Regions from separate parts of the Bacillus sp. PK6-025 genome, predicted to be linked through region 1. Evidence: predicted binding sites of a transcription regulator. Region 1 holds the regulator's gene; the other holds the start of a gene.

Region 1 (4,213 bases):
CCCCAAATTAATGCAATCGGCGGTTTCTTTTTTCCTGTTTGAGCTTTTCAGGCGTCACATCATTACCTTCAGGATCAACAATCGTCACAGTTTTCAACGTGTTTTTCATAGACGCGCGGACGCCTTGAAGATATTCCTGGCGAAGCTTCTGCTGTTCTGCTTTTTCTTCGTCTGTTAAAGATCCGCTCTTTGCTTTTTTGGCAAGCTCGTTAATTCTGGCTATTTTTTCATTAGAAATCATAAGATACTCCTTTGATTCGGTATATATCCATCATACTACTAAATCCGCTTTCGTTTGACAACAGATTAGTCTGCAAGGCCGTCCTTATACTCCTGGTAGCGGCGGTGAACGGTTGCTTTTGAAATGCTGTATCCGAACCCTCTCAACACGGCTGCAATCTCCGCAAACGTCAGCTTGTTCTCCCTGAGCCTGACGATTTCTGAAAGAGGCGCTTCGATCCGCTCTCTCCCGCCGCCTTCATTGCGGTGTTTCAGATTCCTCTCCGGGCGGTAGCCGTTTTCGACCGCCTTCTTCATTCCCCGCTTAATTTTCAGGTTATGTATTTTCCGCTGGTATTCTTCGACAATGCCGACAATCTCCAAAACCATCGAATCCGCTTCGGAAAGCTCAAGTTTTCCCCGGTGAGCCAGCGTGTAGATTTGAACGCCTTCTTTATATAAACAGTGAAGAAGGGCAATTTTGGCATTCCCTCTTCCAAGTCGCGTATCATCCTGTATTAAAACTGCGTCAATGTCTGATGTTTTGATTTCCTCGAGCAGATCGAAGACGCCGTCGCGGTCCATCTCATATCCGCTCGCCTGTTCGGAAATGACGTTCACGACGTTCATCCCGTGCTCGGCGGCAAGCGACTGGAGCTCTTCAGCCTGCCGTTTTAATGAGGTTTCCTGCTGCTCCTTCGCAGTGCTTACCCTGGTGTAAATAATCGCATTCATGGAAATCCCCTCAATCATTTATTCTACAACTGCAAGCTGATATTGATCGGAGTGCTGTTTGGCTACCGGCAGGACCAAAACATCGCCCGGTTTAATAACGGAGGTCGGCAGATTGTTTTTATCGGCGACCCATTCGATGAATTTTTGTTTGTCAGCGGGTTTTCCGCCTTTGATCCGGTCGGCCAGCTCCCACAATGTATCGCCTTCCTGCACTTCTATTTTAACATATTGCTTTCTTTCTTCGATTTTACCGGCAAAAGACACAAACAGAATACAGCAGCTGATCACAGCAGTAAACAGACTGACAAAAATCAATGATTCTCTTTTCATATCCATCACCCCAGAATGTTTGTTCGGTTTTATGATTTCAGTATACATACGAACAAATGTTTCTGTCAATCGTTTTTTTTCGAACCTATGTTTGTACTCAAAGGAAAAACATGCTATAATCTAGCTAAAATCGACGTTTTGAGGTGCAAAAAATGACGAAGCTATCAAAAAGACAACTTGATATTTTGCGTTTCATTAAAGAAGAAGTGAAACGCAAAGGCTATCCGCCTTCCGTCAGGGAGATCGGAGAAGCGGTCGGCCTGGCGTCAAGTTCAACGGTACACGGCCACTTGGCAAGGCTTGAAACGAAGGGATTGATCAGAAGGGATCCGACGAAGCCGAGAGCGATCGAAATTCTCGATACAGAGGAAGAAATTCACATTCCGAAAAACCAGGTTGTCAATGTCCCGGTCATCGGAAAGGTGACGGCCGGTACGCCGATTACCGCAGTCGAAAACATTGAGGAATACTTTCCGCTTCCAGACCGCCTGGCGCCGCCGGATGAGCATGTCTTTATGCTGGAGATCATGGGCGAAAGCATGATCGATGCCGGAATTCTTGATCAGGATTATGTGATAGTCAAACAGCAGAACACCGCAAACAACGGAGATATCGTCGTTGCGATGACCGAAGACGACGAAGCGACTGTTAAGCGGTTTTTCAAGGAAGAAACCCATATCCGCCTTCAGCCGGAAAACCCGACGATGGAACCGATCATCCTCCAGAATGTGACGATTCTCGGAAAAGTCATTGGCGTATTCCGCACGGTTCATTAAAAAACGGACTCATCAGCAAAACCGCCGGTCGGCGGTTTTTTTTCGCACGAAAAAACAGGCCCACATCCAGACGGAATGAAGGATGCGAGCCTGAAACAGAGGGATTGATCATATGCTTACATTACCATTATCCCCCAAACGAGTTTTCTTGTCAACAAAAATGTTTCCTTGAGGAAACATTTTTCATTGTCTCCCTTTTATCGAACGATAAACAAAATTCTCGTCCCGTCAGCGTAATCGCTCAGCCTGTTCCCGACCCAGGAGCCGGCTCCGCGGTTATCCGATGAGCTGACATATCTGACCGACGCTCCTTTTCCTCCTTCTTCACACATGGCCATCGGCCATTCGTCACGGTCAAAGCCCGGCTTAGTCGGAATCCCTTTTAATGATTCCTGACGGCGCTTATCCGCTCCAGATCTTTCAATTGTGCAGACATCTGAATGGCCCGCTTTGATCGCATCGCTTATATGAGCACCGGTTTCAGGATAGCGCGATGCCGGAAAATACAATACGTCATCATACCTTGCAACGCCTTCGGCATGCTGAGAAGAATATGCAGCCCCTCCCGAAAGCCCAAGCAGCACCAATGCGGAAAACAGCAGATGAACCGCCCATTTTTTGATCATGACAAAAACAACCTCCTCTTGTATATGCTGGTGTCACTAACAGATTAAGAGAGAATTGTTTTTGCTTTTCGGGCTCTTTGTGAAAAAGACGTTTAGATTGTGTAAATAAACGTAAGTTAAATGCTCGGGGCATACCCGTGAAAAACTGCATGTACTTTTTGCGTCCACTCTAAACGGTATACACGGGAGCCGTCAGGAAACATGCGGCTGCCGGATATGCAAATTTTTTCATCGTTGTATTTTTTAAAAATGATTCATTCACACAACAAAAAAACAGGCGGAAAATCCGCCTGTTTATACGGCAACTTCAAATGTCAGCTTGTCGCCGTGCTTATAGTCAATTAATTTAAAATCATCGATTGTAAAGTCATAAAAGTTTTTGATGTCCGGGTTGATCCACAGCTTCGGCGCTTCATATTGCTCGCGTTTCATCTGAATGTTTAAATTATCGATGTGACGGGTATAGATGTGACAGTCGCCGATATTGAAGATGTATTCGCCCAGCTCATAACCGAGGACTTGGGCGATCATGCGCTGCAAGACGTTATATTGGAACACATTGAACGGGTTGCCAAGCGCCATGTCATTGCTTCTCGCTCTTACTTCCAAAGAGAGCTTTCCTTCTTTCACATACCATTGCGTCTCATAGACGCAGGGCGTCAAGGCCATGCCGTCCAAGTCATCGGGATTCCACAGCATGGTCAAATGCCTGCGTGAAGACGGATTATGCTTTAACTGATGGAGCAAATAATCCACTTGATCGGCTTTCTGCCCGTTAACCGTTCTGTTTTTCTTCGCTAATTGATAGCCGTAGGCTGCTCCGATTGTGCCGTCTTCAAGCCGCCATTGATCCCAAATATGAACCCCCATATCGTTCAAAACTTGAACATCATTGGATTTCAGCTGCCAGATCCAAAGCAGCTCTTTGATGGCCGTTTTCCACGCCACCTTCTTCGTCGTCAAAATCGGCACTTCCGAATTGTCAAACCGCATTTTTTCGCTCATGATGCTCAGCGTATGAGCCGGCGTTCCGTCTGAATCCCACTTCGTCCGGACCTGATATTCTTCATCGGAGATCCCTGATTCAATAATTTTTTGAATGATTGCATTGTATTGCTGGTCATAATGGCTCATCTTATCCTCTCCTCTTTCCACATGATATGTATAAAATGAGTTTTTTTCAAGATTTAAGATCATGCGCGGGTTTGATAAATCTCCAACGCTTTCTTGATAACATTTTTATCGTATCCGGTGACATCATGGATTTTCTCAGTCCAGCCTTCGATTGTGTCCGGCTTCGCTTCTCTGTATAATCCTTTGCTCGTGCTAAGATATATGTCCCAGCCGCTGAATTCCCAATGCGCGATTTCATGTTGAAACGGAATTCTGCATTCCAGTAATGGCGCAGGCTTCAATGCCGCTTGCGAGCATTCAGCTGCCTCCCAAAAAACGGACATGTCAACAGGCTCTGTAGAGTAGACTTGAGTTGACACCTTTCCGTTCGGCCGATGGTAAAGGACCTTAACT
Region 2 (4,213 bases), 680 kb from region 1:
CTGGCACATTTCAACCAGCCTCGTTCCGAGCGCTTCGTCTATGCTGACAATTTCTTCAACGCTTAGCTCGCTGGACAGCATGATCGGCTTATGGTTCAAATACCTGTAATTGACGACAGCATATGTCTGTTCGATCTGCCATTCCGTCGCCCGCGGCCTGCCTCCCACCGGCTTAAACAGATCATCAAGAAACAGCACCTCGACTCGCTTCATCCGGTTCAGCTTATCCTCAAGCAATGAGAAATCCTGTTTTAAATCGTTGAATCCTTCGACAAAAGGAAAATAAAGGACGGGTACGAAATGCTTCCTCATCAGCTCATTGGCGGCGGCCGTCAGCAAATGAGTCTTCCCTGAACCGGGTCGTCCCAAGAGCGCGATGCTGTTTTTGCGGCTTTCCCGGATGTCCCGGTAAGCTTGTACATATTCAACGGCGCATTCATACGCCTCTTTTACAGATTGGTGTTTTCCTTTCGTCTTGAACTGAGCAAAATTTAAGTTTTTAAATTGTTCGGTGATTTCGCTCGATTTCAACAGCTTTTGCGCTTTCCGCCATTCGCGGCAGGCGCATGATACCCATACTTCCATCGTTTCGCGCCGTTCGATAAATCCAAGTTCATCTTTGCATTTCGGACAGTCATACCGTTTTGCGGCGGATTCTTCCGGTTTGTCCCCCTGTGATAGACAGCTCCTGTTTCTCAGTTCGTCCATGATCTCTTCGATTGTTCTTTTGGACATTGTTCTCCCTCCTGACAGTTGTTTTCTCTTCCGCTTCAGCCAGCCGGCCGATAATATATTTTTCACAGTAGCTGAAGACCTTGATCGTTTCATTGCGGCTTCGGCGCCGCGCCTCATACTCTTCAAAGCATTGTTCAAGCCATTTGATTGTTTGCGGAAGAGACACTCCGCGGGCGACAATCCGGGCGATGGCCTGGTAGTCTTTTGACGAGGGATGGACAGGCTTTCCTTCCTGCAAAGACCTAAGGGCGGCAAATCGGTCTGCTATTGTTTTTATGGAAGTCATATTATGTTTTGTGTTGATTTGTGTGATATCTTTATTGGATTGGACAAGGATGTCCGCACGGCCAGTCTCTTCTGTCCGAACAGAACTGCCTGACCGGACATGGCTGGCATAGGCAAATTTCTTTGAATGTCTGACTGACAAAATCATTCCGTAAGGCGCTCTTGTGACTGCAATGTAGCCGTTTCGTTCGAGAAGAGCGAGCCATCTTCTAACCGTTTTTTCGTTGACGCCGAATTGAAGAGCCAGTTCTGCGGCTTTCAGCGGTTTGTTGCCGAGCACGATGCCCCATGTCATCCCATCGCGTTCGATTTCCTTAGTTGTTGAACTGATGCACCATAAAAACAGCCAAATGGCATTGCCTATTTTCTCGTAGTGCACAGGTGTTAAAAGCCCTGAGTAAACGGAAAAGGGATAGCTTTGATCGAGAGGACAGGACATTCATCTTCCCCCTTCCTTCTGCCTTCTGCGGTTCAGTCTGAGATACCGTTCGTATTGGCCTTTACGATCGAATTGGAATACAGGCTTTCCGTCTTTCGTAAAAGCGATGAATCCCCCGGCTTCGCCGAGCCGCCATTGATCAAAACGGTCTGAGCTGTAGGAAATCACAATTTTACCCATTCTGCCTCCTTGTGGATATCCGGCGGGTCCGCCATGTCTTCGCATTTGCTCTCTGTCGGCTTCCTTTGGATAGCCGTGCGTTCGAATGTGTGTGACCATCGGATGTTCAAGATTCATGACATCGCCTTCTTTCATACAGAGTTCCTTTGATACAATATGTATCCAAACAGACCTGAAAAAGATCGGGAAACAGCAATCGATCAGGAACTGAGTAAAGCGTTTCGAATTTCAGCATCGTTTCTCTGCCGGGATTGCGTGTTCCCCTTTCGATTTTGCGAACATAAACCTCGGAGAGTCCAAGCCTTTCCGACACTTGCTTTTGGGTCCATCCCCTCTTACAACGCTCTTCGATCAACCGTTTTCGCACATGTTCTCACTCCCTGTTTTTGATACAATACGTATCTGATGATTTGATTATATATGATACACTTCTTATCATCAATACTTTTTTGATACTTTTTTTATCATATGTTTATTTCGATACATTTTGTATCTATAATAGAGATAAACATGCCGAATTGAGGAAGAGAGGTCATTCTATGTTAGGCGGCAGACTGAAGAGCCTGAGAGGAAAACGGACACAGGAAGAAGTTGCAAAGCAGATCGGTGTATCGCGGGCCCGCTACTCCCATTACGAAAACGGAAGAAGCGAGCCGGACTATGAAACATTAAAAAAACTCGCCGATTACTATAAAGTGACGATTGACTATCTGTTGACAGGAACGGAAAAGAAAAAAACGATTGAAGACGAAATCGCAGATCCGGATCTGCAAATTGCATACCGAGACATGCAGGAATTTTCCCCCGAAAGCAGACAGCAGGCCATCGAGTTCATTCAATACTTAAAAGAAAAAGAGAAAAAACGAAAGCCCGGAGATAAACAAAACGGATAAAAAAGGAATTTCTATTAAACGTTACCTGGTGAGCGCCGATTTAATAGTTAAGACGATAAAAAAGGGAAAGATTTGCTAAAGAGGCTGCTCATCGTATATGATAGATCTGCATGAAAACATGACAGCCCCTTTGACGGGCTTTTCTTTCCCGCTAAAAACAGAACATTTGTTCGAAAGGGTGTCTCGTATTGAAGTTTTACTTATCTCACCTAGAAGAATACGTCAAAAATATGTATCAAAAGTTTGGTTTTTTTGAACCCCACCACATTGATATGAATCGCATAGCCGCTCATTTTAACATTTGGATTCACTATGAAAATGTCAACAGCATGATGATTAAGCATGACGGCATGTACAGCATCATTCTCAACAGCAGCCTTTCAAAGGAAAAGCAGTGGGAGGATTTTGCCCATGAGTTATGCCACGTATTAAAGCACGCGGGAAACCAGCTTTATATGAATCAGATGTTCAGGGAGCTGCAGGAATTCCAGGCCAATCAATTTATGTACCATTTTTGCGTCCCTACTTTTATGCTTTTAAAAATGGATTTTCCCCAGCTGCGATGCCAAGCCGCTAAAATGATCGCCGACCTCTTTAAAGTCACGGAATCGTTCGCTGTCAAACGGATCGAGCTCTTTGAAAAACGGCAAGCCGGGATCCAGTTTCATGAGGCATGGATGGCGAGCCTTTCCCAAGAGAGCGAATCAGCGAATGCTGCTCGCCTTAAAGAAGAAGACGAACTTGCACGCTACCGCCGGGAAACCCGCCGCCCGTACACAACGGCAAACGGCGTCGGCAAAATGGTCGCGGCAGAAAGCCGGCCGGCGTATATGCTGAGAAAATAAAAAACAGCCGGCTCAGCTCCCGGCTGCACTCGGCCCATATGCGATGCGGGCTCCTGCCTTCAAAGCTTTGACATAGCGGGAAAACACCTCATTTTGAGACGTTCGCCTGCCCTTTAATGTGAATTGCTCAAACATCGCCTTCCGCTGGGCAGTGCTGATTTCAAATTGCACGCTTAACCCTGTTTGGCAGCGATTGTTGATGCTTGCAGGGTTTGTACCTGAAAGATATCCCCTTTCAGCCGCCAGCTCCGCAGAAAATCCGTGCTTCTCCAATGTCTCCGCAAACAACAAGGCGCGCCTTCGATCTGTCCCCCCGATGAGCGTATGCCGGCGGAAAGGCTCGTCATATCCGTGGAACGCCAGTATGTATCGATGTCCTGCAGCCATTCGCACGGCAAGCGGGCAGTCAAAATGGGCGCTTGTCACATGAAGACTCTTATTGCCGCGCCTTTTCAATCCTTCCAATAAATAAACCGAAGAACCCGCTGCAAAAGCCCTGACAATTTCACTGATGCCCGGTTCGATCCCGCCCCCGTGGGGAGCCATCACAAGCAGTGCGCTCCCTGCATCCCGCGCAGCCACCGAATAATCGGTTCCTTCTATTTCATTTTCTGCCATCTCTGTAAAGCTGCCGTATTGGTCAGTTAAAGCCTGCTTCATCTCTTGATTTTTTGCACCTGCCTGTCCTGTTTTTATGTAGTGTACCGGGAGTCGCAGCGGTTGTAAATATGTTCCCTCTAGGAAAATAAAAATCTCTTTATGAGATTTAAAAGATTAAAGCAATTGAACCAAAATCGAAAATCACCTAAGGCACGAAAATAATTCTTCTAGTAAAC

Evidence for each region. The regulator LexA, encoded in region 1, represses DNA repair genes until DNA is damaged. The targets are predictions, from matches to a motif close to CGAACATATGTTCG.
Region 2: the regulator LexA is predicted to act here: its motif matches at 2,692-2,705, upstream of M1D67_RS06840 (ImmA/IrrE family metallo-endopeptidase).

Annotation. Positions count from the first base shown of each region.
Region 1 is NZ_CP096509.1:2,028,662-2,032,874, reverse strand. It holds gene M1D67_RS10645 (DUF896 domain-containing protein) at 8-241, opposite strand; gene M1D67_RS10640 (YneB family resolvase-like protein) at 307-954, opposite strand; gene yneA (cell division suppressor protein YneA) at 973-1,284, opposite strand; gene lexA (transcriptional repressor LexA) at 1,437-2,060, shown strand; gene M1D67_RS10625 (NucA/NucB deoxyribonuclease domain-containing protein) at 2,258-2,686, opposite strand; gene M1D67_RS10620 (thymidylate synthase) at 2,981-3,820, opposite strand; gene M1D67_RS10615 (hypothetical protein) at 3,880-4,213, opposite strand, start outside.
Region 2 is NZ_CP096509.1:1,344,851-1,349,063, reverse strand. It holds gene M1D67_RS06865 (ATP-binding protein) at 1-735, opposite strand, end outside; gene M1D67_RS06860 (helix-turn-helix domain-containing protein) at 635-1,459, opposite strand; gene M1D67_RS06855 (hypothetical protein) at 1,460-1,756, opposite strand; gene M1D67_RS06850 (helix-turn-helix transcriptional regulator) at 1,746-2,006, opposite strand; gene xre (HTH-type transcriptional regulator Xre) at 2,179-2,532, shown strand; gene M1D67_RS06840 (ImmA/IrrE family metallo-endopeptidase) at 2,721-3,377, shown strand; gene M1D67_RS06835 (poly-gamma-glutamate hydrolase family protein) at 3,390-4,037, opposite strand.